Linked DNA regions of Idiomarina loihiensis L2TR. The protein of the gene in region 1 interacts with the protein of each later gene in a pairwise test. Links are inferred from orthologs where the notes say so. Each region holds a gene or a part of one and is shown in the gene's direction. Other genes may lie near its edges. The genes, in order: odhB and lpdA.

The links.
Region 2: the proteins of odhB (region 1) and lpdA interact in binary tests that used the Escherichia coli proteins (3 or more experiments, as listed by UniProt). The link is inferred for Idiomarina loihiensis L2TR from one-to-one orthologs.

What each region holds. Positions count from the first base shown.
Region 1 is NC_006512.1:1,599,964-1,616,182, reverse strand. The notes cover bases 4,648-7,543. They hold odhB (2-oxoglutarate dehydrogenase complex dihydrolipoyllysine-residue succinyltransferase), read left to right. Parts: upstream 4,648-5,262; coding sequence 5,263-6,825; downstream 6,826-7,543. Other genes in these bases: sucC (ADP-forming succinate--CoA ligase subunit beta), read left to right, coding at 6,962-7,543; IL_RS07705 (2-oxoglutarate dehydrogenase E1 component), read left to right, coding at 4,648-5,249. Outside these bases: sdhA (succinate dehydrogenase flavoprotein subunit), read left to right, coding at 1-1,604; IL_RS07710 (succinate dehydrogenase iron-sulfur subunit), read left to right, coding at 1,617-2,330; more of IL_RS07705, read left to right, coding at 2,442-4,647; more of sucC, read left to right, coding at 7,544-8,128; sucD (succinate--CoA ligase subunit alpha), read left to right, coding at 8,128-9,000; IL_RS07685 (IS4-like element ISIlo1 family transposase), read left to right, coding at 9,136-10,461; IL_RS07675 (alpha/beta hydrolase), read right to left, coding at 11,192-12,262; IL_RS07670 (hypothetical protein), read right to left, coding at 12,309-12,965; IL_RS07665 (GOLPH3/VPS74 family protein), read right to left, coding at 12,984-13,679; IL_RS07660 (prolyl oligopeptidase family serine peptidase), read right to left, coding at 13,708-14,604. UniProt on the Escherichia coli protein: E2 component of the 2-oxoglutarate dehydrogenase (OGDH) complex which catalyzes the second step in the conversion of 2-oxoglutarate to succinyl-CoA and CO(2).
Region 2 is NC_006512.1:471,674-487,861, forward strand. Bases 4,775-7,639 are described here. They hold lpdA (dihydrolipoyl dehydrogenase), read left to right. Parts: upstream 4,775-5,425; coding sequence 5,426-6,853; downstream 6,854-7,639. Other genes in these bases: aceF (dihydrolipoyllysine-residue acetyltransferase), read left to right, coding at 4,775-5,314; IL_RS02345 (M13 family metallopeptidase), read left to right, coding at 6,988-7,639. Also shown: pyruvate dehydrogenase complex transcriptional repressor PdhR, read left to right, coding at 82-828; aceE (pyruvate dehydrogenase (acetyl-transferring), homodimeric type), read left to right, coding at 854-3,526; more of aceF, read left to right, coding at 3,539-4,774; more of IL_RS02345, read left to right, coding at 7,640-9,057; IL_RS13695 (hypothetical protein), read left to right, coding at 9,069-9,422; IL_RS02350 (efflux RND transporter periplasmic adaptor subunit), read left to right, coding at 9,466-10,707; IL_RS02355 (efflux RND transporter permease subunit), read left to right, coding at 10,716-13,817; IL_RS02360 (LysR family transcriptional regulator), read right to left, coding at 14,107-14,985; IL_RS02365 (efflux RND transporter periplasmic adaptor subunit), read left to right, coding at 15,092-16,159; IL_RS02370 (efflux RND transporter permease subunit), read left to right, coding at 16,159-16,188. UniProt on the Escherichia coli protein: Lipoamide dehydrogenase is a component of the glycine cleavage system as well as of the alpha-ketoacid dehydrogenase complexes.

The sequences.
Region 1 (16,219 bases):
TAGCATTAGGTAATGCGCATGAAGATAACTGGGAATGGCACATGTTCGATACCGTTAAAGGTTCGGACTATATTGGTGACCAGGACGCTATCGAATACATGTGTAAAGCTGGCCCTGAAGCTATTTTAGAAATGGAAAACTTAGGTTTACCATTCTCGCGTTTTGAAAACGGCAAAGTTTATCAACGTCCATTTGGTGGTCAGTCGAAGAACTTTGGTGGCGAGCAGGCTGCTCGTACTGCCGCTGCAGCTGACCGTACCGGTCACGCTTTGCTGCATTTGCTTTATCAGCAAAACGTGAAGAAAAAAACCACCGTATTTTCAGAATGGTACGCGCTGGATATCGTTAAGAACCAAGACGGCGAAGTTTGTGGTGTAACCACCATGGATATCGAAAGCGGCGAAGTTTACTTTGTTAAAGCTAAAGCCGTTGTTCTTGCTACCGGCGGTGCTGGTCGTATTTATTCTTCAACGACCAATGCTCATATCAACACTGGCGACGGTATTGGTATGGCTCTACGTGCTGGCGTTCCTGTACAAGATATGGAAATGTGGCAGTTCCATCCAACCGGTATTGCCGGAGCGGGCTCACTCGTTACAGAAGGTTGTCGTGGAGAAGGCGGTTACCTGCTGAACAAAGACGGCGAACGCTTTATGGAGCGTTATGCGCCAAACGCGAAAGATTTGGCGTCACGCGACGTTGTCTCCCGCGCTATGATGACTGAAATCCGTGAAGGACGTGGTTGTGAAGGCCCATGGGGTACTCACCTTAAACTGAAACTGGATCACCTGGGTAAAGAAACCCTGGAAAGTCGTTTGCCGGGTGTTTGTGACTTATCACGTACATTCGCACACGTTGATCCGGTAAAAGAACCAATTCCGGTTATTCCTACCTGTCACTACATGATGGGCGGTATTCCAACGGATGTTAATGGACAAGTCCTGACTGTTGGTGACGATGGTCAGACATCTCACGTTAAAGGGCTGTTTGCTTGTGGTGAAATTGCTTGTGTATCTGTACACGGTGCTAACCGCTTAGGTGGTAACTCACTGCTTGATTTGGTGGTATTCGGTCGTTCAACCGGTATGCATCTGGGTGAAACGCTTGCGGCTAACGTAGAAGCCAGAGAAGCAAGCAGCGACGACATTGACGCTGCACTAGCGCGTTATAATCGTTGGGAAAATACTCAGAAAGGCGAAGATCCGGCACAAATTAAGAAAGACCTGCAACAGTGCATGCAACTTAATTTCTCGGTTTTCCGCGAAGGCGATTCAATGAAAGAAGGGCTTGCTGAGCTGCGCGAAATTCGCGAACGCCTGAAAAACGCCCGTCTTGATGACACCTCCAAAGAGTTTAATACTCAGCGCGTCGAGTGCCTTGAGCTAGATAACTTGATGGAAACGGCTTACTCAACTGCAGTTGCTGCCAGCTTCCGTACAGAAAGCCGCGGTGCTCACAGCCGTGCAGACTACCCGGATCGTGATGATGAGAAGTGGTTAGTACACACTGTTTATCGTCCTGAAAAGGAAGATATGGTGACGCGGGAAGTCAATATGGCGCCTAAACTGCGTGAAGCTTTCCCTCCGAAAGCTCGTACCTACTAAGTTGGAGGGTATATGAAAAAATACACATTTTCAGTTTATCGTTATAATCCTGATGTCGACAACGCGCCTCATATGAAAGAGTACACGTTGGAAGTAGAAGATAATCAGGATTTGATGGTGCTAGAAGCACTGATCAAATTGAAAGAACAAGATCCATCGCTGGCATTCCGCCGCTCGTGCCGTGAAGGTGTTTGTGGCTCCGATGGTATGAATATTAATGGTAAAAATGGTTTGGCTTGTATCACTCATTTGTCTTCTTTGAAATCAGACAAAATTGTGATTCGTCCGCTACCAGGCTTGCCTGTCATTCGTGATTTGATTGTTGATATGAGCCAGTTCTATCAACAGTACGAGAAAATCAAACCGTACCTTATCAACGATGACAAAACGCCACCAGCGCGTGAACGACTGCAGTCGCCGGAAGACCGTGCTAAGCTTGATGGTCTTTACGAATGTATTTTATGTGCATGTTGTTCATCTTCGTGCCCGTCGTTCTGGTGGAACCCAGATAAATTTGTTGGGCCAGCTGGTCTGCTGCACGCTTATCGTTTCTTAATTGATAGTCGTGACACAGCAACGGACGAGCGTCTGGACGAACTTGATGATGCCTTTAGTGTATTCCGTTGTCACGGAATCATGAACTGCGTTAACGTATGTCCAAAAGGGTTGAATCCAACAAAGGCTATTGGACACATCAAATCGATGCTTTTGAGTCGCGCTGTTTAACTCGTTAAATTGTCGCGCCAATTTGAACGGTTGATGTTGTGGATGGCCATCCCACAAAGGATGGCTATTTTTTTATAAAAACGGTTTATCTATTCAGGTGAAGGAAACGCAATGCAAGATGGTGTAATGCGTGAATGGTTAGAAACATCGCATCTAGCCGGTGGTAACGTTGCCTACATTGAACAAATGTTTGAGGCGTATCTGGATGATCCGACGGCAGTCAGTGATGAATGGCGTCAAATGTTCGATGCGTTGCCGAAGGATAATCACATTGTTGATACTAAACTCAGCGATGTCCGGGAGCAGTTTCGCCAGGCCGCTAAGAATAAGCTCAAGCAATCTCAAACAGGCAGCACGACTGCCGCAGATCAGAAGCAAGTTAAAGTTTTACAGCTCATTAATGCTTACCGATTCCGCGGCCATCAGCACGCCAACCTTGATCCTCTTGGTTTATGGAAACAGGAAACCGTTCCAGACCTTTCATTAAACTTCCACGATTTAAGCAAAGACGACTTAGAACGCGAGTTTAATGTCGGCTCTTTAGCTGTTGGCAAAGACACAATGAAGCTGAGTGATATTCACGAGGCGTTGGAAAATATTTATTGTGGCTCTATTGGTGCCGAGTACATGCACATTGTTTCAACCGAGGAAAAACGCTGGATTCAGCAACGGTTGGAGGGTGTTCTTGGAAAGCCCAAGTTTGAAAAAGAACAGCAGACTAAAATTTTAAAAGAGCTGATAGCCGCTGACGGACTGGAAAAGTATCTTGGGTCAAAATTCCCGGGAGCTAAGCGCTTTTCATTAGAAGGTGGCGACAGTCTGGTTCCGTTGTTGAAAGAACTCATTTCACGCTCTGGTGAGCAAGGTGCCAAGGAAGTCGTTATTGGTATGGCTCACCGAGGTCGTTTGAACGTTTTGGTCAACGTTCTGGGTAAAAAACCACAGGACTTATTTGACGAGTTTGCCGGCAAGCATGACAGCACAAAGGGCTCAGGTGATGTTAAATATCATATGGGCTTTTCTTCTGATTATGCGACCCCGGGCGGCGACGTCCACCTTGCATTGGCCTTTAACCCGTCGCACCTTGAAATTGTAAACCCGGTTGTTATGGGATCGGTTCGTGCGCGCATGGACCGCCTGAAAGACCCGGAAGGCAAAAAAGTGCTGCCTATTACCATTCACGGTGACGCTGCTGTTGCCGGTCAGGGTGTGGTACAAGAAACCTTTAATATGTCGCAGACACGTGCTTACCGTGTAGGCGGCTCTATCCGTATCGTGGTGAATAACCAGGTTGGTTTCACTACATCTAAACAGGAAGATGCGCGCTCTACTCAGTATTGTACTGACATTGCCAAGATGGTGCAGGCGCCAATTTTCCACGTTAATGCGGATGACCCTGAAGCCGTTGTTTTTGTCACTCAGTTAGCGCTTGATTACCGTAATGCATTTCAGCGCGACGTGGTTATTGATTTGGTTTGTTATCGTCGTCATGGACATAACGAAGCCGATGAGCCAAGTGCAACACAGCCGCTGATGTATGCAAAAGTTAAAAAACAACCCGTTGCCCGCGAGCTTTATGGCAAGCGTCTGATAGAGAAGTCGATAGTAGATGAAGACACAGCTAAGCAGTGGATGTCTGACTATCGTGATGCATTAGATAAAGGCGAAGTGGTGGTTGATGAACACCGTCCTATGCGTCAGCACTCTGTTGACTGGTCTCCCTATATTGGAAACGACTGGGATGTAGAGTACGACTACAAAGTTTCAGCAGACAAACTGAAAGACTTGGGTGAAAAAATCACTCAGTATCCGGAAGAAGACAAGCTGAATTCCCGTGTTGAAAAAGTTTATCAAGAACGTCTGAAAATGGCGAAAGGCGATAAACCAATGGACTGGGGTTTCGCTGAAACTTTGGCTTATGCCACCTTAGTTAACGACGGTACTCATATTCGTTTGACCGGTCAGGACAGCGGCCGTGGTACCTTCTTCCACCGCCACGCGGTATTGCATAACCAAAAAGATGGTTCTACCTATATGCCACTGAACAACTTAGGTTCAGAGCAGGGGCAAATTGAAATTTACGACTCGGTTTTATCAGAAGCCGCGGTTGTGGCCTTCGAATACGGTTACGCTACGGCTGAACCGCAGTCTTTGGTTATGTGGGAAGCTCAATTTGGTGACTTCGTTAACGGCGCTCAGGTGGTTATTGACCAGTTCTTAAGTTCTGGTGAACAGAAATGGGGACGTTTATGTGGTTTAACATTGTTATTGCCACACGGTTACGAAGGCCAGGGTCCAGAGCACAGTTCAGCCCGTCTTGAGCGTTTCCTGCAATTATCAGCTGATCACAACTGGTCAGTCTGTGTACCGACAACGCCTGCACAGGTTTTTCATATGATCCGTCGTCAGCACTTACGTCCGGTTCGCCGCCCGTTAGTTGTTATGACGCCTAAGTCATTGTTACGTCATCCGTTAGCGGTTTCAGAAATGGATGATTTAGCGGATCATGGATTCCAGAACGCGATTGGTGAAATCGATGATCTGAATCCGAAAAAAGTAAAACGCGTGGTATTTTGCTCAGGTAAAGTCTACTACGATTTACTGAAAGAACGCCGCGAGCGTGAACAAGAAGATGTTGCCATTATTCGTATCGAACAGCTGTATCCGTTCCCTGCGGAAGAAGTGGCAGAAATTATGAAAGATTATCAGCACGTTAAAGATTTTGTCTGGTGTCAGGAAGAGCCTCAGAACCAGGGTGCATGGTATAGCAGCCAGCATCACTTCTGGGCCGCAATTCCGAAAGGAGCTCAGTTGTCTTATCGTGGTCGTAGTGCGTCAGCCGCACCGGCGGTCGGATACATTTCAGAGCACAACAAGCAGCAGCAAAACCTTGTTGACGAAGCGCTAACCATTAAATAGGTGAAGATGAACCATGGCGATTGATATTAAAGTTCCTCAATTACCCGAGTCTGTTGCAGATGCAACAATTGCAACATGGCACGTAAAACCTGGCGATAAAGTGTCTCGCGACCAGAATCTGGTTGACATCGAAACCGACAAGGTAGTGCTGGAAGTGGTTGCGGAAGCAGACGGTGTTTTGGGCGAAATTACTGCCGAAGAAGGCACTACCGTAACAGCTGAAGAAGTTATCGGAAAAATTGAAGAAGGTGACGGTGCGTCGGCATCTGACGATAAATCAGACAATAAAGACTCAGACGACGACAAGAAGTCAGAGAAAAAAGAATCTGATTCTTCAGAAGACAAAGGCTCTGACAAAAAAGGTTCTGGCGAGAAAATGGAAGTTAAAGTTCCTCAACTGCCAGAATCAGTCTCTGATGCCACTGTTTCTACCTGGCACGTTAAAGCTGGCGATGCAGTAAAACGTGACCAGAACCTGGTTGATATTGAAACCGATAAAGTGGTTCTGGAAGTGGTTGCTCCGGCTGATGGCGTTTTAGCTGAAATTAAGCACGAAGAAGGCGCGACAGTCGGTGCTGATGACGTTATCGGTATTGTCGAAGCTGGTGGGTCTGCTGGCGGTAGTTCAAGCAAGTCCGATGACAGCAAATCTGAATCTTCTTCAGAAAGTAAAGACGATGACGGTGACAACGAAGTAGCGGGTCCTGCGGTTCGTCGTTTACTTGGTGAACACGGCCTTAAGCCAAGTGACGTTAAAGGCACTGGTAAGGGCGGTCGCGTCACTAAAGAAGACGTGGAAAAACACGTGAAAGCTCAGTCTTCTAAGTCTTCGGATAGCAGCAAACAGCAGTCTTCACAGCCAGCCGTTTCAGGTGACCGTGACCAGAAACGTGTACCAATGACACGTCTGCGTAAACGTATCGCTGAGCGTCTGTTGCAAGCTAAGAACGACACCGCGATGTTGACCACGTTTAACGAAATCAACATGAAGCCAATTATGGACTTGCGTAAGAAGTACAAAGACGTGTTTGAAGAAACTCACGGCACGCGTCTTGGTTTCATGGGCTTCTACGTCAAAGCTGTAACTGAAGCACTGAAACGTTTCCCAGACGTCAACGCATCCATTGATGGCGACGATATTGTTTACCACAATTTCTTCGATATCAGCATTGCGGTATCAACGCCTCGTGGTCTGGTAACTCCAGTTCTGCGCGACACTGACCGTTTAAGCATTGCGGATATGGAAAATGGTATTCGTGACCTGGCTATCAAAGGCCGTGACGGTAAGTTAACTATGGATGAAATGCAGGGTGGTAATTTCACCATTACTAACGGTGGTGTATTTGGTTCACTGCTTTCAACGCCAATTCTGAACCCACCACAAAGCGCTATTCTGGGTATGCACAAAATCCAGGAGCGGGCGATGGTGGTAGACGGTAAGATCGAAATCTTACCGATGATGTACCTGGCTCTTTCTTATGACCATCGAATTATTGATGGTAAACAATCGGTAGGTTTCCTGGTTACCGTGAAAGAGCTATTAGAAGATCCTCAACGTCTTATCCTGGATATCTAAAGACGCTGAGAACCAGCCGCAATGCAATTTAGCTTGCGGCTGTTAATTATGCGCCGAGCAGGTTAAAATTCGGCGCGGTATTCGGGTAGGCAGCACTTTAGCTGCTTAAGTTGTTTCAACGAATCGGAAGAGCATCATGAATTTGCATGAGTATCAGGGTAAACAACTCTTTAAAGAGTTTGGTTTGCCAGTATCTGAAGGTTATGCCTGCGACACTGCTGATGAAGCGGTAGAAGCGGCAAAACGTATTGGTGGCGACATTTGGGTTGTCAAATGTCAGGTTCACGCTGGTGGCCGCGGTAAAGCGGGTGGCGTGAAATTAGTGAAAAGTTTAGACGACGTTCGCGCATTCGCTGAGCAGTGGTTAGGTAAAAACTTAGTAACTTTCCAGACCGACGAGAAAGGTCAGCCGGTTGCTAAGATTTTAGTTGAAAGCTGCACTGACATTGCAGACGAGCTTTACTTAGGTGCAGTTGTTGACCGTGCTTCACGCAAAATCGTGTTCATGGCATCAACCGAAGGCGGCGTAGAAATTGAAACCGTTGCTGAAGAAACACCTGAGAAAATCTTGAAAGCTGAAATTGACCCTACGGTTGGTGCGCAGCCATACCAAGGTCGCGAGCTAGGCTTTAAACTGGGTCTGACTCCAGACCAGGTTAAGCAGTTCACTAAGGTCTTCATGGGCCTGGCGAAAATGTTCGAACAGTACGACTTAGCGCTGTTAGAAATTAACCCATTGGTTATTACTGACGAAGGCAACGTTCACTGTCTGGATGCGAAAGTTGGCATCGACAGCAACGCATTGTACCGTCAGCCTAAAATCCGTGAAATGCACGATCCGTCACAAGACGACGCACGTGAAGCAGAAGCGGCTAAATGGGAACTGAACTACGTAGCACTAGACGGCAACATTGGTTGCATGGTTAACGGTGCTGGTTTGGCGATGGGTACTATGGACATCGTTAAACTGAGTGGCGGCGAACCAGCTAACTTCCTTGACGTTGGTGGCGGCGCGACAAAAGAACGTGTTTCTGAAGCGTTCAAAATTATCCTGTCAGACAGCTCTGTTAAAGCCGTATTGGTTAACATCTTCGGTGGTATCGTACGTTGCGATATGATTGCTGAAGGTATTATCGGCGCTGTTGAAGAAGTGGGTGTTAAAGTACCGGTTATTGTTCGCCTTGAAGGTAACAACGCTGAACTGGGTACCCAGAAATTGAACGAAAGTGGCCTGAACATTATCGCTGCAGAGAGCTTATCTGATGCTGCCGATAAAGTGGTTGCTGCGGCAGGAGGTCAATAATGAGCATTTTGATCGATAAAAATACCAAAGTTATCTGCCAGGGCTTTACTGGCGGTCAGGGTACTTTCCACTCTGAACAAGCTATTGCTTACGGTACGCAAATGGTTGGCGGTGTTACACCTGGTAAAGGTGGTCAAGAGCACTTAGGTCTGCCTGTATTCAATACTGTAAGAGAAGCTGTAGAAGCAACTGGCGCAACTGCTTCAGTTATCTACGTACCAGCTCCTTTCTGTAAAGATTCAATCATCGAAGCAGCAGACGCTGGTATCGAACTGATTGTTTGTATTACTGAAGGTATCCCTACGCTGGATATGCTTTACGTTAAAGAATACCTGACGCACAAAGGCGTGCGCATGATCGGTCCAAACTGCCCGGGTGTTATCACTCCGGACGAGTGCAAAATCGGTATCATGCCTGGGCACATCCACAAGAAAGGTAAAGTGGGTATCGTGTCACGTTCAGGTACATTGACGTACGAAGCGGTTAAGCAGACTACTGACGCAGGTTTTGGTCAGTCTAGCTGTGTTGGTATCGGTGGTGACCCTATCCCGGGTTCTAACTTCATCGATATTCTGGAACTGTTCGAAAAAGATCCAGAAACCGAAGCTATCGTAATGATCGGTGAAATCGGCGGTACAGCGGAAGAAGAAGCGGCAGAGTACATAAAAAATAATGTCTCTAAGCCGGTTGTTTCTTACATTGCTGGTGTTACTGCGCCTCCGGGCAAACGTATGGGCCATGCTGGTGCCATCATTGCCGGCGGTAAAGGTACTGCTGACGAGAAATTCGCTGCACTTGAAGCAGCAGGCGTTAAAACTGTACGCAGCCTAGCCGACATCGGCAAAGCTGTTGCAGAGAAAACTGGCTGGTAATATCCCGCCAACGCTTAAACAAAACCCGGCCTTCGCGCCTAATGCCGATCAGTTAAGAAAAATTTTAGCGATCGGTTGACCGATCCGGCAGAGACTTCAAAATCCGTAGTTAGGTTTTCTAACTACGGATTTTTTATGTTTCTGAGTCAAGCACTGGACCAACTGCAGGAGTTTACGCCGGATGATTTTAGTAAACTACCGGATCTGCTGGAGCCTGAGTTAATCGAACAATGCCTTGAAGACGCGGGCGTTACAACGGTACGCAAACGCCGTTTGCCAATGGACTTTATGGTCTGGGCGGTCGTAGGAATGGCATTATTTCGGGAAATGCCGATGCGTCAGCTCGTTTCACACCTTGATTTAATGTTGCCCGGCAAAAGACCTTACGTTGCGCCGAGTGCCGTAGTTCAGGCTCGTCAGCGTTTGGGGGCTAATGTTATGAAGCGTATGTTTGAGCTCACTAATGAGCTGTGGTTCGATAAACTACCGCTTTCTCACTGGAATAATCTATCGGTTCTGGCTGTCGACGGCACCGTCTGGCGTACACCGGACACACCGGAGAATGATGCTTCCTATGGGCGAACGGCTAACCAGCGGGCTGAATCCGACTATCCTCAAATTCGGATGGTGAATCAAATGGAAGTAAGCAGCCATTTAGTCACCTCGACGGAGTTCGGCAGTATTGCAGAGGTTAGTGAAGTAGACCTGGCAGCCCGGCTGATTGAACAGACGCCGGACCACTCACTGACGCTGTTCGATAAAGGGTTTTATGCGCTGGGTTTACTGGATCAATGGCATCGTGCCGGTGAGGAGCGCCATTGGCTTATTCCCCTCAGAAAAGGCGCACAATACTCTGTCAAGAAGTCTTTTAGCGACACGGACAAATTGGTAGAAATTAGGCTCTCACCACAAGCTAAGAAGAAGTGGGATAATGCACCGGACACTGTTCAGGCGCGTTTAGTGTGTAAGAAAATAGCTAAAAAAGAGGTTGCGATATTAACCTCAATGACAGACACGATGCGTTATCCTGAAGCCGATATCGTTGACTTATATGCTCATCGCTGGGAAATCGAGCAGGCTTACCGTGAAATGAAACAATATATGCTGAAGAGTGAGCTGACCCTGCGCAGCAAACGGCCTGACCTGGTTGAGCAGGAGTTGTGGGGCATGCTGGTCGCTTATAACTTATTGCGGTATATGATGGCGCAAATGGCCTATAGCCTGAAGCATATTGAGCCGAATCAAATAAGTTTCAAACAAGCCTCTCATTATCTGGTGGGGCAGTTACATATACTGGTACACATCTCACCCGGAAAAATACCCAAAGTCATGGAGCAAATGATGGAAATGGCCAGCGCATTCGTGCTGCCCGAAAGACGAGAGCGATATTACCCTCGTTCAATAAAAAGGCGGCCGCAACGTTATCCGATGCGACCGCCTTCTAAACCGACAGCCAGTTAGCTTAACTGACAAGCATTAGGCCTTCGCGCCGGGTTTTTTGTGGCTGCTTTCTAAGGAAAAAGAGTTCGCTATCACGGAGACGCTACGAGCACATCCTTGTGGGCTTGACGAAGGCCATCCTTGGCCTTCGACACTCCGTGATAGCGAACTCTTCTTCCTTGCGCTGCCACAAAGCGATCTTCCTGGGTATTTGATGATCACCTAGTCGCATTGCTTGACCTGCAATTGACACTAAAACATGTGCATTGGAACGTTGTAGGGCCGAACTTCATTGGTGTGTACGAAATGTTAGATCCGCAAGTAGACGCAGTGCGAGAAATGACTGATACCATCGCAGAGCGAATTGCAATGTTAGGTGGAGTTCCAGTAGGTACGCCTAAAGCGATTTCAGAGCGTCGCAGATGGGAAGACTACTCTTTAGGTAAAGGGTTAGTGGCAGAGCATTTAGTTGCTCTGGACAAAGTTTACAATGGCGTCAACGGTGACCACCGAGAAGCTATGGAAATACTGGCTGAGCTCGATCCAGTATCTGAAGACATGTTAACCGGGCAACTGGGTGAGTTAGAGCAGTTTCAGTGGCTTGTCCGCGCCCATATTGAATCGTCCTCTGGCGAATTGAAAAATTAATTTTATTCAGTGATTAAAGCTTTGCAGCAAGCTATAAAGGGCGCACTCAAACACAAAAGCTAACCCTCAATGTTGCTGCGGTATGCCTTCATCATGTCCAAATTCATCGTCCTTGTTGATCTTTTTCTTGGGGGGCCGTCATAAGTTGTTTGTCGACGACTGAGTTTTTTAGCCAATCTTCGATAACAGAGTTGATGTGATTATCGTAAATCATCATTTCAATATGACCGCGGTTATCCAGTGTTTCTATTTGAATCCTGTCAATGTTTTCCAGGCGTTTGAGTTGGTCAGAATCACTGATTTTGTCTAGCGAGCCGATTACAATCAATGTCGGAGGCAGCGACTTCTCTGGTTGACGCAATAAAACACGTGGTGTGGATAGCCGACGCGAACTGGTTTGGTGGTTGATAAGTACTTCTTCGAAGGTGTCCTGTAGCCATTGGTCAGATACGAACGAAGTGATAAATGAGTGTGAGCTCTTAGCCATACGCAGTGCGGCCGGAGTGAAGTCGGTCATGGGGGCGACAGCGATAAATCGAGCGATATTGCCATACGATTCAATATACTGCGCAGCGATGGAAGCACCATAAGATTTGCCATATAAAATTATGGGTAGCTGATATTGCCGCTTTAGCTTTGTGACTAACCGATGCAGACGCCTAACATCTGCTTGGCCAAAGCTCACCGGTTGGTCCTGTGCAGTACCGTGCCCAAGTAAATCAACGATAGCTGTGTGGTAGCCTTGTAGCTGCAGCGCGATGCTATCAAAGAGAACCGACTGAGCATTGGTACTGTAGCTGTGCAGTAGAATTACGATACCTTTGGCGCGAATTGTTTTATTAACTGAAGGTTCGAGCTCCAGGTGATATTTTCTTACTGGATCTATACCTTCCGGTGCATCGGTATAGGTAAAGGTTAAGTCAAGTGTCGGCGGTACATAATCACTGGTCAGCGTTTCGGCATCACCAAAATAGAACGGTAAGTGTTGCTTGCTAGACAATGTGCGCTTCTGTAAATGATAAATTTTTAATAGTTCGCTTTCATTAACCCCCTCAATAACAAGGTTGTCGCCACCCGGGTAGAGTACCTGTTGTTCGACGAAGTGCGCACAGCCTACGGCAAAACTTAATAGCAGTCCTACGATGATGGCTTTAACTGAGGAGTCTAAATTCATGTGAGTTAAGTTCCCTTTAATAATTTAATTATTCAATATTACAAGCTTAATTACCCTGCAAAGTCATTACTTCATCAAAGCGCAACTCGCCAGATATGACTTTTGAGTTACGTTTTAAAGCATTGACGATAGCATCTCCCCAGCGTTCGTTGGTGCGTTTAGACAATGCGATTAGTATCTCATTAGGCGTGTTGGGGTTAGCTGCCAGAGTTAAGTCGGTGCCGATCTGGCCTTCTTTGTTGTATAAGGACACCAGCGTATCAACAGGCGTTGATGGATTACCCGCCACTCTGTTGTCCAGTTCGTAGCCATAGTCTATATCGGCTTTTGCAAGTTCGGTTAACCTGTGCGAAGAAGTTGTTGGATCAGCCGCAGCGATTAAAGCACTATTTAATTGCATGGCGGTATAAGTGGTGTTAGTCGCATAGCCGACAAATAAAAAAATCAATGCGGCGGTGATAACGGATTTAAACCGATGCCCTTGCGCGAGTGCTCGCATAAAATGAAAAATCGCAATCGATAAAAATAACCAGAGCACAACGTTAATGATGAGCGAGTAAACGGTGACAATGCCACCTTGTGCGTCAGGTACAATCTCGGTAACACGGGTTTGAGCTGTGTAAGTAGTGAAGGCAATGGCAAAGCTTATAAATATAGCAATTAAGCCAGCCTTCCATTGTTTGAGTTTCTTAAGAAGTATCATGTAAGTTCCTTTTAACAGTTAACATCCCCCGGAAGTTGGCGCTGACGCTGCTGTTATGGCAGGCATAATCACAGCAACCATAACCGCCGCTTCAATGGCCTGGACGGCTTCCTTGGCGGCTTTAGACACAAGTTCACCATTTTCCAGCTGCTTAATGCGTTGTTTGCGGTCTTTCAGCTCTTGCTTACTGAACACCTGTGGCAGTAGCTTGGCGCTATTGGCTAAGGCAACGGCAATAGCAATTTTCGGTTCAATATCTTCGCTATCACTGAGTACTGCATCACGCATGGCCTGACGCAATTCCTGCTCTGGCTTAGGATTAACCTCCGGGTAAACCTGGCGTTCGAATAACCACAATACTTTTTCTTTTTCATGCGCCACAATGTCATCATCAGCAAGAGCTTGTGCAACTTTATGTTTAAGATTTTTAATACCGCCTAGTTTTTGTACCCAGTCCTTGAGTTTACGCGGACGCTTCGCTTCAGCAATCATCGTTAAGGCTTCATCTAACAATGCATCGCCAGTAGGGCTGTCATCGAGCACTGCAACTTTGTTTTTATTATTTTCATCAGCCTTAATTCGGCCGAGCATTAAAAGTTCAGCAGCTATAGCTCCGGCGGTGGCATACTCCACGTACATGCCGTTCATGGTGCCCTTTTCCTCGCACAATGCGAGCAGCATAATGGCTTCGTAGAGTTTTAAATTATCTGGCATGACGTACCTGTCTTTTTAGGTTTCTCTATCATTTAGTATTGATGATATTAGATACACCCTCAACAACATTTTTTAGTTGGGATTGACCATTTGAATCTTGAAAACCGTGATCAAGTCCCGGCAGCATCTTTAGTGTTATATGTTTAGCGCCATCGGAAATAATTTTATTTATTTCTTGTCTCGTTTGCTCAGGGTCGACACTTGTATCTTCCAGTGACTGTATTATAAATACCGGAGCATCAATCGTCTTGAGAGGCTTGAGTAGGTCTCGTTCTAATGCATCTTTCCAAAATGCGTAACCGTGTCCACTGACGTTGACCTGAAAAGGCTCCTTACTTTGTTTAATTTGGTCCGCAAATTGTCTAAAACCTTGTAAGGCCTGATTACGTTGGCCTTCTGGCACCGTCTGTTTAATGCTGAATTCGATATCATGCTGAAAACTGGAAGAACCCGAGTTTAACGCTAGTACAGAATGCAAGCCCGAAACTCGTTCGGCTGCAGCTAGAGCTATAGAGCCCCCTTCGCTGCCACCAGCGACTATGACTTTGTCATAGGAGTTCTTAAAAGCGTCGATGAGTTGAACCCCGTCATTAATTCGCTGCGTCATTGTGTCGTGTTGAAGGTATTTGGTAGGGCAGTCATCTCGCTCTCCAGAGGCATAGGGTAGGCTATCATCAATGCCATACTTCTCAATCGTCAACAGAGCGGAATTAGGAGCTAGAGTTTGCCAAATAGTCGTAACTGACGTCATGTGACGAACGCTGTTACAGTCTGATCCCTGAAAAATCACCAGCAGGTTATCAGCAGCGGCGTTATCTAAGTAATATCGAATTTCTGTGCCATCATCACGCAGGTATTTTTCGCCGGCTATGGCTGGAGAGGTGCTTAAGACTACTAAAATTGAAATCAGGAAAGCGGTTTTCATTATTTTAAATTGTTATCGAGTAAGAATTCTTAGTGGAAAACATTTGAATAAAGTTCCATTTACCTTCCGCTTAAGAAAATTGATCGTCAAACAACCTTTATTTAACAATATTATCAATTATCTTCTATGCTTAATGTAAGTTCGACGTCTCACCGATAAATTAAGCAACGGCTAATTTTTATGACGAATAACCGCGACAAGCAAATTAGCGAAGCACGGTTCCATAAGCTCTTCGATGATACACAAGCTATGTCTATTCAAGGCTATCGCGTGGATGGCTCGGTCGTCTATTGGAATGCCGCTTCAGAAAGAATATACGGTTATTCCACCAGCGAAGCGCTTGGGCGCAGCCTTTTTGACTTAATTATCCCTCATGAGATGCGCGACGAAGTAAAGCAAGCCGTTGCCTGGATGTTTGACAACGAAGAGGGTATTCCACCAGCGCGATTGAACCTCAAACATAAAGACGGCTCCACGGTGCCTGTTTACTCAAGCCATACCGTCGTTTCACTGCCGAATGACGAGCCTATTATGTTCTGTATGGATGCGGATATGCGTTCATTAGAAATGGCTGAAGCAGAAGTTCAGCGCCTATCTTATTATGACTCACTAACTGGGTTACCCAACCGTCGTTTAATACTGGAGCGAATAACCAGTGCTATGCGCAACACCAGCAGTGACACCTCCGCTGCTGCGTTGCTTATCGTTGATATTGAGAAGTTTCACAGTATTAACGATAGTCTGGGCTACAGTGTTGGTGACAGGGTCCTGGTAAGTTGCGCTGAATCTTTGCAGCAATTTAGTTCTTCTCCAGATGACCTGGCTCGTCTTGGTAAGGATGAGTTTGCTCTTGTTTTACCTTGCTCGACATCCTCACTCGATGCTGTTGCAGCAGAGGCCGAACTAATGGCAACTCAAATTCTTCAAAAATTAAAAGCGCCATTAATTCTTGATGGACGGTCGCACCAACTCAATGCCTGCATTGGTATTACGTTGTTTCATTGCCCCGGAACATTATCCGGAGACGAATTGCTGCGCCAGGCGGATATCGCACTCAAAATGGCGAAACGCTCCAATACAACCGATATCAGTTTCTTCGACTCACAGATGGAGTCATCGGTTAAAAAGCGCTTAGAAATATCACAGGCGCTAAATCACGCTGTCGACAATGACGAACTGGCTCTGGCGCTGCAACCGCAAGTCGATCAGAATCAGAACATTACTGGCTTTGAAGCGCTTCTTCGTTGGCATCATCCTAAGTTTAAGACACTCTCGCCCAATGACTTTATTCCTATTGCCGAAGCGAATGACAGTATTATCGCGCTGGGTGACTGAGTCTTAGAAAAGAGCTGCCAACTACTGGTGAAATGGGACGCTGAAAAGAGCAGTGAAAGCTTTAACATATCTGTCAATGTTAGCCCGGTTCAGTTTCGTCGGGGGGACTTTGTTCAGCGCGTGAAAAATATCCTCAAAACCACCGGGGCAAACCCCAAGTGTTTATGCCTTGAACTGACAGAGAGTCTCATAGCCGACGATATTGATTTTATTGTTGAGCAAATGGCCAGTCTGCGTGAACTGGGCGTGTCGATTTCACTCGACGACTTTGGCACTGGCT
Region 2 (16,188 bases), 1.1 Mb from region 1 along the record:
TGTACCAGCTGAGAAAAATTTGGGCTCAGCCGTTAAATGATTTAGAATAACCGCATCTTTTGGTCTGACCAATTCACCGTTATGCCAGATTTACCCATAAAACAGACGAAGCTTTCCGACACTATCGTGGCGCATCTGGAACAGATGATCGTCGATGGTCGGCTTAGTGCCGGGCAAAAACTGCCGGCAGAGCGTCAACTGGCTCAGCAATTTAATGTTTCACGCCCATCGCTGCGCGAAGCCATTCAAAAATTGGAAGCCAAAGGTGTGGTAGAACGTCGCCAGGGCGGCGGAACTTACGTTGTGAATAGCATCAATGAGCAACTAACAGAGCCACTGTTTGAGCTCTTGGCCAAGCACCCTGAGTCGCAGTTTGATTTGCTTGAGTTCCGTCATGCACTGGAAGGCATCTCGTCCTTTTATGCAGCATTACGAGGCACCGAGGCCGATCTGGATCGGATTTCTGAGAGTATAAAAGACTTAGAGAATAGCCGGGCTAACAGCATCGATGATCAGGTCAATGCAATAGTGGAATTCTATCACCGTATTGCAGAGGCCTCGCACAACGTTATTTTGTTGCATGTCATTCACGGCATGCAGGAATTACTGGCCGAAAATATTAGGCAGAACCTGGAAATACTGGCGGGTCGTGACGACTTGCTGGGAAAACTGAATCAACACCGTCAGCAGCTGGTTAGTGCCATTGTTGCCGGTAAACCGGAGCAAGCGCGGGATGCGTGTCATCAACATTTAGCCTATATTGAACAGACATTGTTAAACTTAGGCAAAGAACAGTCACGCATTCAACGTTCGCTACGACGTTCCTGAATTGATAAAAAGGTAAGGAATAGCTATGAGTGAAGAATTAAACAAAGATGTCGACCAGCAGGAAACTCAAGAGTGGTTAGACGCTCTTGAGGGGGTGCTTGAGGCTGAAGGCCCGGAAAGAGCGCACTATCTGTTAGAGCAACTGGTCGACAAAGCTCGTCGCAATGGCGCTTATTTACCGTATAAGCCAACCACGGCATATCTGAATACCATTCCTGCCAGTCAGGAACCCACTATGCCGGGTAACCAGACGCTGGAATCGCGCATTCGTTCAGCCATTCGCTGGAATGCCGCCATGATGGTGTTGCGTGCATCGCAAAAAGGCGAAGAGTTAGGTGGCCACCTTGCCAGTTTTGCTTCTTCGGCGATGTTATACGATGTTGGCTTTAACCATTTCTTCCGTGCGCCAAATGAAGACGATGGTGGTGACTTCCTGTTTATTCAGGGCCATGTGTCACCCGGTATTTATGGTCGTGCTTTCATTGAAGGACGCTTGACCGAAGAGCAATTGAATAACTTTCGTCAGGAAGTCGACGGTAAAGGCTTACCTTCTTATCCGCACCCGAACTTAATGCCGGACTTTTGGCAGTTCCCGACGGTCTCTATGGGCTTAGGCCCAATTCAGGCTATCTATTTAGCCCGCTTCCTTAAGTACCTGACTGACCGTGGCATTAAAGACTGTTCAAAACAACGTGTTTACTGCTTCTTAGGTGACGGTGAAACCGATGAGCCAGAAAGCTTAGGTGCTATTGGTCTGGCTGCTCGCGAGGAGCTGGACAATCTGACTTTCGTTATTAACTGTAACCTGCAGCGCTTAGACGGGCCGGTACGTGGTAACGGTAAAATCATTCAGGAACTGGAGGGTAACTTCCATGGCGCCGGCTGGGAAGTGATTAAAGTTATCTGGGGGCGCTACTGGGATCCGCTGTTGTACCGCGACACCGAAGGTAAATTGCAGCAGTTAATGGAAGAAACCGTTGACGGTGATTACCAGAACTTTAAAGCCAAAGGTGGCAAGTTCACCCGTGAAAACTTTTTTGGTAAGTACCCTGAAACCGAAGAAATGGTCGCCAACTTGTCTGACGAAGACATCTGGCGCTTAAACCGTGGCGGGCATGACCCGGTAAAAGTCTACTCGGCGTACCATAAAGCCGCTAATACCAAAGGTCGGCCACAGGTTATTTTAGCGAAAACCGTAAAAGGTTATGGCATGGGTGCTGCGGGCGAAGGTAAAAACATTGCCCACCAGGTTAAGAAAATGGATTTAGACGCGGTTAAGCACATGCGTGACCGTTTCAATATCCCGTTTGAAGACAAAGAGCTGGAAGACCTGCCTTACTACAAGTTTGACGACGACAGCGATGAAATGAAGTATTTGAACGAGCGTCGCGAGAAGCTCGGTGGTTATATGCCAGTGCGTCGTCCGGAAAGCGATGTTGAGCTTGAGCTGCCCGCACTGAAAGCTTTTGATGCGGTTCTGAAAGGTTCAGGGGATCGTGAAATTTCCTCAACTATGGCCTTTGTTCGTGTACTGACAGCGCTGCTGAAAGACAAGAAAATTGGTAAACGTATTGTGCCAATTATTCCGGATGAAGCTCGTACCTTTGGTATGGAAGGCTTGTTCCGTCAGGTGGGTATTTATTCGCACCATGGCCAGAAATACACGCCGCAGGATAAAGACCAGGTTGCCTATTATCGTGAAGATAAAAAAGGCCAGGTGATTCAGGAAGGCATCAACGAACTCGGTGCTATGGCGTCCTGGATTGCAGCGGGTACCAGTTACTCGTTAAATAACGAGCCGATGATTCCGTTCTACATTTACTACTCAATGTTCGGTTTCCAGCGAGTCGGTGACTTAGTCTGGGCCGCAGGTGACAGTCAGACCCGCGGCTTCCTGGTCGGAGGTACTGCCGGTCGCACAACGCTTAACGGTGAAGGTCTGCAGCACCAGGACGGACACAGCATGGTTCACTTTGGCACGGTGCCAAACTGCATTAGCTATGATCCGACATACGGTTATGAAATTGCAGTTATCGTGCACGATGGCCTGAAACGCATGTTTGGCGACCAGGAGAATGTTTTCTATTACCTCACTGTAATGAATGAAAACTACCATCAACCAGAAATGCCGGAAGGTGTCGAAGAAGGCATCATCAAAGGTATTTACGAACTGGATAAAGTGAAGGCCAAGAACAAAGCTAAAGGCGATGTTCAGTTGTTAGGCAGTGGTACTATTTTGCAGCAAGTGCGTGAAGCAGCGACAATCTTGTCTGAAGAGTACGACGTGAACTCAACAGTTTACAGCGTAACTTCATTCAATGAGCTGGCGCGCGATGGTCTGGATACTGACCGTTGGAACATGCTGAACCCTGAGAAGAAAGAAAAAGAAGCCTACATTACGCAAGTGATGAAAAAGGCGAAAGGACCGGCAGTAGCAGCAACAGACTACATCAAGCTGTACGCTGATCAGGTTCGCGCCTGGGTACCAACCTCTTACCGGGTATTAGGTACCGACGGCTTTGGACGCTCGGACAGCCGCGCTAACTTGCGTAAGCACTTTGAAGTGAACCCGCACTATATTGTGGTTGCAGCACTGAAAGAACTGGCAGACCAAGGTGATATCGATAAGAAAGTGGTAGCTAAAGCTATCAAAGACTACGATATCGACACTGACAAGCTGAACCCGCGTTTAGCATAAGGAGGTACTGAGATGGCCGATCAAATCGAACTCAAAGTCCCCGACGTGGGCGGCGAAGAAGTAGAAGTCATTGAAATTTTGGTCAGTGAAGGCGATACCGTTGAGCAGGAAGACGGTATCGTTACTGTCGAAAGCGACAAAGCTTCCATGGATATCCCGGCATCTTCAGGCGGTAAAATTACCGAGCTGAAAGTAAAAGTTGGCGATACCATTAGCGAAGGCGACGTGCTGGCAATGATTGAGGCTTCCGGAGGAGCCGACGAATCGGATGAGTCTGACAGCGAAGAGGAAGCTGAAGACAAAACCGACGACAAAGCGGACGAAGAAGCAACCAAAGACAAAGCTGAAGAATCGGAAGATAAACAGGAAGAAGAGAAAGATGAAGACTCTGAACCTGAGAAAAAATCTTCCGGTGGCGGCAGTAAAGTTATCGACGTAGAAGTACCGGATATTGGTGACGAAGAAGATGTCGAAATCATCGAGATTCTGGTCTCTAAAGGCGACTCTGTTTCTGCCGAAGATGGTTTAATTACCCTGGAAACGGACAAGGCGACTATGGATGTGCCTTGCCCTGAAGACGGCGAAATTGAAGAAATGCTGGTGAAGGTCGGCGACAAGGTGTCGCAGGGCTCAGTTATCGCCAAGCTGAAAGTTTCCGGCGGCGCTGATGACTCTGAAGCTGAAGAGAAAGACTCAGCGAAAGAGGAGAAGTCAGAATCTAATAAAGAATCTGATAAAGACTCTGGCAAGAAATCTGAAGACAAAGACCAGAAAAAAGACAGTGGTAGTAGCGTTAAGCCAAGTAGCGAACGCCAGCCTCCGGTGCCTGATCATCCAAGCCAGCGGAGCGATCGTAAAGAAGGCATTCTGCATGCGTCACCTGCGGTACGTCGTGTGGCACGTGAATTCGGTGTCGACTTATCGCAAGTGAAAGGCTCGGGCCCTAAAGACCGCATACTGAAAGAAGACGTTCAGGAGTTTGTTAAATACGAGCTGTCCCGTCCCAAAGCCGTGGCTGGTGCAACAGGCCAGGGCGGCGGTGGATTGCAGGTTATTGACCCGCCTAAGGTCGATTTCAGCAAGTTCGGTGAAGTGGAAGAAGTTCAGTTGTCGCGCATTCAGCGTAAATCTGGACCAAACCTGCACCGTAACTGGGTGACTATCCCTCACGTAACACAGTTCGATGAGGCCGACATTACTGAGCTGGAAAACTTCCGCAAGTCAGAAAACGAAGTGGCTAAGAAGAAAGATCTGGGCTTCAAGATAACGCCGTTAGTGTTTATTTTGAAGGCCTGTGCCAAAGGCCTGCGTGAGTTCCCGACCTTTAATTCGTCCTTATCAGAGTCTGGTGAATCACTGTACATGAAAAAGTACGTGAACATTGGCGTTGCGGTTGATACGCCAAATGGTCTGGTGGTTCCGGTTATTCGTGATGTCGACAAAAAAGGCATTTACGAGCTTTCGGAAGAACTGGTGGAAATTAGTTCGAAGGCGCGTGACGGTAAGTTGAAAGCAACCGATATGCAAGGTGGGTGTTTCTCAATTTCCAGCCTGGGCGGTATTGGTGGTACAGCCTTTACGCCTATCGTGAATGCTCCTGACGTGGCCATTCTCGGGGTCTCTCGTAACGAGATGAAACCGAAATGGAACGGCAAAGAGTTTGAACCACGTCTGACTCTGCCATTATCGTTGTCATACGATCACCGTGTTATTGATGGTGCTGAGGCCGCGCGTTTCACCGCCTATTTAAGTGGTGTACTGGGAGATATCCGCAAATTGGTGCTTTAAGCACCAATTGGGGTAGGAAATACGAAAAAATTCGCGCTACAATAGCGCCACATTTAGCGTTGACTGAGCGCAGCCGGTGGCTCAACTGGCTGTGACAAAAAAGGGGTTAACATGAGCGACAAAATTACAACACAGGTAGTGGTGTTAGGTTCGGGCCCGGGCGGATATTCAGCAGCTTTCCGTGCAGCTGACTTGGGTCTGGATGTTGTTTTGATTGAGCGTTACAGCACCTTAGGCGGTGTTTGCCTGAACGTTGGCTGTATCCCGTCAAAAGCATTGCTGCACATGACCAAGCACATTGAAGAAGCTCAGCACCTGGCAGAAGAAGGTATTGAGTTTGGCGAACCGAAAATCGACCTGGATAAGCTGCGCAAACACAAAGAAAAAGTGGTTGGCCAGTTAACCGGCGGTCTTGGTCAGATGTCAAAAATGCGTAAGGTAAAAGTTGTTAACGGTTACGGCAAATTTACCGGCAGCAACACCATTAAAGTTGAAGGCGACGACGGCGAAACCGAAGTTAAATTCGATAACGCGATTATTGCTGCAGGCTCTCAAGCCATTAAATTGCCGTTCATTCCACATGACGACGACCGCGTATGGGATTCCACCGACGCGCTGGAACTGAAAGAAATTCCTAAGAAAATGTTATTGTTAGGCGGTGGTATCATCGCTCTGGAAATGGGGCAGGTTTACGCATCACTAGGTTCTAAGGTTGATGTGGTTGAAATGACGGACCAACTGGTACCGCCAGCGGATGCCGACATCATCAAGAACTTCAACAAGCAAATCAAAGGCCGTTTTGAGAATATTATGCTCAATACCAAAGCGACCAATGTTGAAGCGAAAAAAGACGGTGTGTATGTGACCTTTGAAGGTGATAAAGCGCCAAAAGATCCAGTCAAGTACGACGCTGTACTGGTTGCTGTAGGCCGCGCACCAAACGGTAATAAAATTGACGCAGACAAAGCTGGCGTTAATGTCGACGACCGTGGCTTTATCAAAGTTGATAGCCAAATGCGCACCAATGTTGACCATATCTTTGCCATTGGCGATGTTGTTGGCCAACCCATGTTGGCGCACAAAGCGGTACATGAGTCGCACGTGGCGGCAGAAGTGATATCCGGTAAGAAGCACTTCTTCGAACCTAAAGTCATTCCTTCTATCATGTACACTAACCCGGAAGTTGCTTGGGCAGGTGTTACTGAGAAAGAAGCGAAAGAGCAGGGCATCGAATATGATGCAGTGACTTTCCCCTGGTCAGCTTCAGGCCGCGCTATCGCTTCAAACGCACAGCAAGGCATGACCAAGCTCATCTTTGATAAGAACAACCGTATTATTGGTGGTTCTATGTGTGGCACTAACGCTGGTGAATTGTTGGGCGAAGTTTGCCTGGCAATTGAGATGGGCTGTGATGCAGAAGATATCGCTCTGACTGTTCATGCACACCCAACCTTACATGAATCAGTTGGTTTAGCTGCTGAAATTCAGGAAGGTGCTATTACCGATATGCCGAATCCTAAGGCGAAAAAGAAGAAGTAACATTTTGTTACGATAAATCATCGGTAAAACGGCTGCATTCATCGCGAATGCAGCCGTTTTTTTTGCGCTGAATTTAACAATGCGCTAGTTTAGTGGGGTTAAAATAACGAACACAAAAGAAAGGGTAATAACCGATGAAAAAATTAACCGCTGTAGCGCTTGGCGTATCTATGGCTTTAACTCTGGGCGCCTGTTCTCCACAGCAGGAAGAATCAAAACAACAAACCCAGCAGGCTGAAGAAGCAAAAAAAGAACTGAGCTCTGGCGTTGTACTTGAGAACTTTGATCACAGTGTTAAACCGCAGAACAATTTATTCCATTATGTAAACGGTACCTGGATTGATAAAACAGAAATCCCTTCTGATCGCTCATCTGTAGGTTCGTTTTTCGATTTGCGCGAACAAAATCAGAAACGTTTACGCGATATCATTGAATCAGCAGCCTCTTCTAACCCTGAACCAGGCACAAACGAGCGTAAAATTGGCGACTTCTTCAATGCCTATATGGATGTTGAAACACTGAATGAGCTAGGCGCAAAACCAATTGCGAGTGACTTAGACGTTATTCAGGCACTGGAAGATTACGACTCAGTTGCTGAGCATATGGCACGCATGTTCCGTGGTGGCGTTTCAGTTCCATTTGGTTTTTATGTTTACCCAGATGCGAAAGACCCGCAAATTAACGCGATGTATGTTTCTCAGTCAGGCTTAGGTCTGCCGGATCGAGACTATTACCTGAAAGACGACGAAAAGTTCGAAGAATTCCGTAACGCATACGTCGAATACGCAGAAGACATTCTGGGTATGGTTGGGGTCGAAGACGCAGCAGGCGCCGCAGAGCGTATTCTGAAGTTAGAAACTCAACTGGCAGAAATTCAGTGGAGCCGTGTAGAAAGCCGCGATGCGAATAAAACCTACAATAAAAAATCAGCCGGCGAAGTTGCTGAAATGCTTAACAACTTTGATTTCAAAAAGTTTATCGAGACGTCTGAGTTATCTGATGTAAAAGAAATGGTTATTCGTCAGCCATCTTATTTTGAAGAATTTGGTGAACTGTTTAATGAAGTGGACTTACAGGCGTGGAAAGACTACTTGAGCTTCCGTCTTGTGAACGAGTACGCTTCTGCGTTAAGCGAAGATATCAGCAAGCGTCGCTTTGATTTTTACGGCACAACATTACGTGGTACACCAGAGCAGGAACCTCGCTGGAAACGCGCGGTTGATGCAACCAACAGCGTATTAGGTGAAGTGTTAGGTCAAGTTTACGTTAAAGAGTACTTCCCGCCAGAAGCTAAAGAGAAAATGGAAGGTTTGATTGAAAACCTCCGTGACGCTTATGGTCAGTCTATTCGTAACTTGGAGTGGATGACGGACGAAACCAAAGAAAAAGCTTTGGAAAAACTGAAGAAATTTGACCCTAAAGTAGGTTATCCAAGCAAATGGCGTGACTACAGCGAACTGGAAATTTCGTCAACTGACTTAGTTGCTAACTACAAAGCTTACGCCGAGTTCAATTATCAGGAAGAAATTGCCAAAATTGGTGGTCCTGTTGATGAAGAAGACTGGGGTATGACTCCGCAAACAGTCAACGCCTACTACAGCCCGGTACGTAACGAAATCGTTTTCCCGGCTGGCATTCTGCAGCCTCCATTCTTTGATATGGACGCTGAAATGGCGGTGAACTATGGTGGTATCGGTGCGGTAATCGGCCACGAAATGGGACACGGTTTTGACGACCAGGGCGCCAAATATGATGGCGACGGTAACCTGCAAAGCTGGTGGACTGATGCTGATAAAAAGGCGTTCGAGGAACGGACTCAGCAACTGTCTGAACAGTATAGCCAGTACGAGCCAATTGAAGGCCTTAATGTTAATGGTGACCTGACTCTGGGTGAAAACATCGGCGATTTAGCCGGCCTGACCATCGCGTACGAAGCCTACAAAATGTCATTAGAGGGCGAAGAAGCCCCAGTTCTTGACGGCTTTACCGGTGAACAGCGCGTGTTCATTGGCTGGGCTCAGGTATGGCGCGGCAAGTATCGCGAAGACGCAATTCGTGAGCAGGTTATGAGTGACCCGCACTCGCCAGCGGAGTATCGAGTAAATGGTACTGTTGTTAACGTTCCGGCGTTCTACGAAGCCTTTGATGTTGAAGAAGGTGACGAATTGTACGTTGCGCCTGAAAACCGCGTTACTATCTGGTAATATAGCGGACTATGAAAACATTAACGGTTGTCTGGATATTGGTTACAGCACTGCTGGTGGGGAGTTTCTCCTCACCAGCAGTGCATGCTATGCCGATGTCAGACACCGTTAGTGCTTCGTCATCTCAGGATATGTCACAGCATGACTGTTGTGATGAGTCCGATATATCAATGGAGCAATCGAACTGCGACAGTGAAAGCTCCTTTTGCCAGCAGTGTGAACAACATTGTGCGGGTCAACTGGCGCTGTTGAACCCATTCAAACAACTTTCGCCAGCAGCATCCACGCACGCTGCCCATCCCCTTTATTCAAACCTTCCGGTTATTACTGAAACGCTGATACGTCCGCCGAAATACGCAGTTTAAGCCCAGTTTTTACGTCTTAAACCTTTGTTTTCGAGGAAATACCATGCGTTATTGGATAGCGATATTACTCCTGATCCCACTTCTATCTGTGGCTCAGGAACACAACCACAATCATTCAGAAGATCAAAACCCGTTTGAGCAGAGCTCCGAGTACGTGTGCCCTATGCACAGTCAGGTGGTTCGGAACGAGCCGGGAACCTGCCCAATTTGTGGGATGGATTTAGTCGAGAAAGAGCCTAAACAGGACCTTTCTGAGCATGAAGGAGAAAAAAGCTTCACCGTGCCGGAGTCCAGTCAGCAGGCTATTCGGGTAACTACCGCAAAAGCGGTTCGCAAAGACCTGCAACCGCAGCTTATGGCACAGGCTCAGGTACGCTGGCAGGAGTCCGCTCAGCGGCATATCCACAGCCGCGCCGAAGGCTGGGTAGAAGAATTACATGCTGACGTTGAAGGACAGTGGGTAGAGAAGGGTGACAAACTCTACAGCCTGTATGCACCAGACTTAGTTGTGGCTCAGGACGACTACCTGCAGTTACTTGATTCACTCTCAGATATCCGTAACGGTAACAGTCAGCAAAGTTTTAAACGCCGCGGCCAGCAGCGTCTGCGTTTGCTCGGTATGAGCGAAGCGCAGATTAAAGCTCTGGAACAAGGTGGCGAAACCGAATATGTGGTCGATTACTACGCACCTGAGTCGGGCTATATTACCAGTCTGGATATTCAGGAAGGCATGTACGTGTCTCCGGGGCTTAAGTTGCTGACGCTGACGCAGGATAATCAACTGTGGTTCTTTGCCGATGTTCCGGCGCATTACAGCAAACAGTTAAAAATCGGGCAAATGGCCCATATTTCTTCTGAGCACTTCCCTGGCGGCCACTGGATGAACGCCATTGACTATATTTATCCACAAATTGACCCGGTAACCCAGACAATCAAAGTACGTATTCCGGTTAACGACTCTATTGATCGGCTGCGTGAAGGACTCTGGGCGACGGCTCATATTGAACTGGAGGCAGTAAAAGATGCTGTGGTTGTGCCGGTTGCCAGCTTAATTGTCACCGGTGCCAATAACCGCGTGGTGGTAAAATCCGGAGCGCGCGAATTTGAAGTGCGCGAAGTGACGACCGGGCTGCGTGTGGGTAACCAAATTGCCATTGAAGAAGGCTTGCAGGAAGGTGAGTTAGTGGTCACTTCCGGGCAATTCCTTCTGGATTCAGAGGCCAGCTTGCAAGGTCTGGGTCTGGATAGCAGCGATGATGCCCCTGCGCCACAACATAACCACTAGGAGGTTTTATGTTAGCTCGTATTATTGAAGCCTCCATACGTAACTCGTGGATGGTGTTGCTGCTGTTCTTAGGTCTTGCATTCTGGGCCTGGCAGTCGCTGCAGCAAACCAAACTGGACGCAATACCGGACTTATCGGAAGTTCAGGTTATCGTCAAAACCAATTACCCGGGGCAAGCGCCGGCGGTAGTGGAAGAGCAGGTGACGTACCCGCTTTCGAGCGTGATGCTGTCCGTACCTAAAGCCACCTCAGTGCGCGCTTTTTCGTTCTTTGGCGACTCGTACGTTTACGTTATTTTTGAAGACGGAACCGACCCTTACTGGGCCCGAAGCCGGGTGAACGAGTATCTGGATCAGGCACAAAGCCAGCTTCCTGACCAAGTTCGGCCGGAGTTAGGCCCCGATGCGTCCGGTATTGGCTGGGTGTATCAATACGCATTGGTTGATGAAACCAATCAGCTCAATCTGGGTGAACTAACCCGCTTGCAGAACTGGTTTTTAAAACAGGAACTGCAAAGTGTGCAGGGGGTAGCAGAAATTGCCACAGTTGGCGGCATGGTTGAAACCTACCAGGTAGTGGTGCAGCCGGAAGCTTTACATCGTTATAACCTCACCCTGAACCAAATTAAGCAAAGCATTCAGCAGGCCAATAACGAAGTGGGCGGTTCGGTGGTTGAAATGGGTGAAGCCGAATACATGGTACGTGGCCTGGGATATCTGAAAAGCATAGAAGACATTCGCAAAATTCCCTTGCCGCTCACATCAGAGCAGCAGGGTACGGTGCTGTTGGAAGAAGTGGCGGATATTCGCATTGGACCGCAGGTACGCCGTGGCATTACCGAGCTGAATGGCGACGGTGAAGTCGTGGGCGGTATTGTGGTTATGCGCCATGGCGAAAATGCTCTACAAACCATTGCCGCAGTAAAAGATAAACTAGAAGAGCTAAAACAGGGCCTGCCCGAGGGCGTTAAAGTGGTGCCGACCTATGACCGCTCAAACCTGATCCAGGCATCGACAGATAACCTCACCACAAAGCTGATAGAAGAAATGTTCTTTGTTGCTGTGGTGTGCATTTTGTTTCTCTGGCATGCACGCTCGGCAGTGGTGGCCATTGTCAGTTTGCCGCTGTCGGTACTGTTCGCAGTGTGGATAATGAACATGCTGGGTATCAGCGCCAACATTATGAGTCTGGGGGGAATCGCCATTGCCATTGGCGCGCTGGTGGATGCCGCCATTGTCATGATAGAGAACACCCACAAGCACCTGCAGAATTATCAGGAGCGGCACAAAATCGTGGCTAAAGGCTCGGCGCGGCTTAAAGTTGTTAATGAAGCCTGTCGCGAAGTGGGGCCTTCGCTGTTCTTCTCGCTACTGGTCATTACCGTCAGCTTTGTTCCGGTGTTTGTGCTGCAAGGCCAGCAAGGGCGTCTGTTTGAGCCTTTAGCCTATACCAAAACTCTGGCCATGGCCGCTGCCGCAATTATTGCCGTGACACTTATTCCCGTGCTGATTGCGTTGCTGGTGCGCGGGAAAATACCCGCTGAAGAAAAGAACTGGCTGTCTCGCGGTTTAATTGCGCTTTACCGACCACTGCTGGCTTTCACACTTAAGTTCCCTAAAACCATTATTGTACTGGCTCTTTTGATCACCGCATCTGCCTGGCACCCGTATAAGCAGCTTAATTACGAGCTGATGCCGCCGCTACATGAGGGGGACCTAATGTACATGCCTACCACACTGCCGGGCATCAGTGTTGAAAGTGCCGGTAAGCTGTTACAGCAAACCGACAAGCTCATTGCTGCGCAGCCCGAGGTTGAGCGCGTATTCGGTAAAGTTGGTCGTGCTGACACCGCCACCGATCCTGCGCCAATGACCATGATAGAAACCAGCATTACGCTGAAGCCGGAAAGCGAATGGCGTGAAGGAATGACGGTAGATGACATTATTGCTGAGCTGGATGAGCGGGTGCAGATACCCGGCGTGACTAATGCCTGGGTACAGCCCATTCGTACCCGCATTGAAATGCTTGCCACTGGTGTTAAAACCCCGTTAGCCATTAAAGTGAGCGGTAGTGATTTTCGTGAAATAGAAAAACTGGCCACCCGTATTGAAGATACGCTTTCTGAGCAGGATGCAACGGGTTCGGTCATTGCAGAGCGTTCCGGCGGAGGTCGTTATATTGAGATAGAGCCGAAATTGCGACAAGCGGCTCGTTACGGCCTGACCCAGGCCGATATCCACGAGCATATTCAGTACGCCATTGGTGGAGCGAATATTGCGACATCGGTACAGGGCAATGAGCGTTTTCCTATTAACCTGCGTTATCCGCGAGAGCAGCGCGACCATATCGAGAAGCTGAAAACCCTGCCAGTTAAATCGGCTTCCGGGCAGTGGCTGACTCTGTCCGATGTCGCCGATATAAGGGTAACTCAGGGGCCGGCCATGCTGAAAAGCGAAGATGCCCGTTTAAGCAGCTGGGTCTTTATTGAGCCGGATAAAGGCGTCACGGTTGGTGACTATATTACCCAGGTTAGTGGCGTTATGGATAAGTTGGAAATACCGGTAGGTTACAACTGGAGCTGGACCGGGCAATATAAAGCCATGCAACAGGTGGAAAGTGACTTAAAAGAAATCATTCCTCTGACATTGCTGGTTATTTTGTTGTTACTGTACATGACCTTCCGTTCTCTACCGCAGGCGTTACTGGTGATAGGTACCTTACCGCTGGCATTAACCGGTAGCTTATGGCTGATTTATTTGTTGGACTACAACCTGTCACTGGCGGTTATTGTCGGCATGATAGCTCTTGCCGGTGTCGCTGCGGAATTCGGAGTGGTTATGCTGTTGTACCTGAACAACGCATGGAAAGCCGTGGCATACGACAAAAATCAGCTAAAAGCAGCAGTAGAAGAAGGCGCGTTGCTGCGCGTCAGACCGAAAGCCATGACCGTGCTGACCATTATTGTCGGCCTACTACCGATAATGCTGGGCGGCGGTGTTGGTAACGAAGTCATGCAGCGCATCGCCGCTCCTATGGTGGGTGGTATGGTACTGGCACCACTAATTTCCATGCTAGTGATCCCCGCCGTGTTTTATCTAGCGCGGAAATAACGCGGAGTAGCCTGACATTTATGTCAGGTGAGGTGGAAGATAGCGAGCGCTGGAGGTTGCAGGAACCATTGAGGAGGACGCCCGTAAATACATCCCTGTAGGGCTTGGGCAGCGCCATCCATGGCGCCGCACACCTCCTCAATGGTTCGCCGCAACCGTCGGGCGCGCTCACTATCTGCCACCGCACCTGACGCAAACTGCACCGAGCTTTCCGCCCGGCATCTCACCTGACATAAATGTCAGGCTACGTGCTGTGATCGTCACGCGCGCAATTCCCCCAAAATTAACGTCAGGCGAAACTTTCCCAAATGGCATTAGCCGCCGGGCCTAACGTCCTGTTTGCGGAGCGCACTAGGTGAATTTCCAGACGCACTTGCTGGACGAATCCGGGAATGCTGATTTCTACCAGCTTGCCCTGCTCAAGGGCGTCCAGAGCAATGTGTTTAGGAATAATGCCCCAGCCAAAACCTGCCATTAGCAATTCAAACTGAGTGTTAACCTCATTTACCCTTATGCGCTGCTGGCTGGGCAGACGCAGTACTGCATCCAGATTAATGCCTATCTCCAGGTTTTGCGGCACCAGCATAGGCAGCTCTAATAAATCCTGGCGGCTTTGCGGCATACGACCAAACTCTTTCATTAGCGCAGTTGAAATCACAACCGTTAATTCAAACGGTGCTACCGGCAGGGTTTCAAAGTCGCCATATTGACGAAATAAAGGCAGCCAGGGGCACAAAGCTAAGTCGGCACTGCCGTTATCTATACGCTTCAGCGCCCGCATTTGTGACTCGCCGTCTACGTGCAGTTCGGTAGTCGGGTATTGTTGTTGAATGTGCTGGATGCTGGGCACCCAAAGCTTACTGTCGCAGGTATGGTCATAGCATAGTGTCAGCAGGGGTTCGGCCCCATGTTTCAACTGTGTTGCCAGCGACTGGAGACGCTGTTGCTGACGCACCACTTCTTCTGCCTGGCGTAAAAAGTGTTGCCCCTGCTCGGTCAGTTCCAGTCGATAGCCATCGCGGTTAAATAGAGCGAAACCCGCGTTCTCTTCCAGTTTTTTTAACGCCATGCTAACCGCGGACTGTGTGCGGTTGAGTTGCTCGGCTGTTTTTTGCAGACTACCGAGGTTAGCTACCGTGATCATCATTTTTAGGTGAGATAAATTCATTAAATTTTTCTGATTATCTTTTTAATTTTAATTCAATATAACTGTAACTATACTTACGGTAAACTTATTCCAATTAAATTTCCCTGAAAATATCGGAACCGAATTCATGCGCTGGCTGAAACCTCTTTCTATCGCTCTGGCCGCTGTTGTTGTAGCGGCGTGCAGTGAACAAGCAGAAGTTAATGATACTCAACAGGCGCGCCCCGCGCGGCTTATGCAGGTGGCTGAAGCCGACGGGCCACGGTTACGTGAATTCCCTGCTGTGGTAGAGGCGGCCAAAGTGGCTCAACTGACGTTCCGTGTCGCCGGAGAAATTACTGAGTTACCAGCCCGCCCGGGTACCGAAGTCAAGCAGGGCGATCTCATCGCGCAGTTGGATCCAACCGACTACCAACTGGCTGCTGATCAGGCAAAAGCACAATATGAGCTGGCATCATCTCAATACGACCGAAACAAAGTTTTGGTTAATGAAGGAGTCATGTCGGAAGGCCAGTTTGATCAGATAGAGTCAGAGCTTGCGGTGGCAAAATCAAACTACGAAACCGCCAAAGCGAATTTAGGCTATACCAAGCTCACTGCGCCTTTCGACGGCGTTGTGGCGAACCTGGCCGTGGAAGCTTATGAAAATGTGCAGGCTAAGCAGCCTATTGTTACCTTACAAATCAGCAACGCGATTGATATCAGCATTAATGTACCGGAAAAACTTTTTGCCAAGGTCAAAAAACAAATCGATTACCAGCCTGAAGTGCGCTTTGATGCCGCGCCGGAATTCACTTATCCGGCTCACTTAAAAGAGTGGGATTCGCAATCGGACGGCGCGACGAATACCTACGAAGTCGTGTTCACACTACCTAAACCGCAAAATATCAATGTTCTGCCGGGTATGACGGCAACAGTTATTGTCGACATTAATGAAGTACTGCGTTCCTCTCAAATAGGCATGGTGGTGCCGGCAAAAGCGGTGTTTAGTGACACAAATGACGCTTCCTATGTCTGGGTTGTTAACGACGATATGCGTGTGCAAAAACGTAAAGTGAATGTCGGACCAATGACCAACGATGGCCTTACGGTACTTGACGGGCTGCAAGAAGGTGAAACCATCGTCATAGCCGGGGTTCATCAGCTGAAAGAGAATCAGCAGGTGCGTGAATGGCAACGTGAACGGGGTCTGTAATGAATATAGCTCAATACAGCATGGAGCGA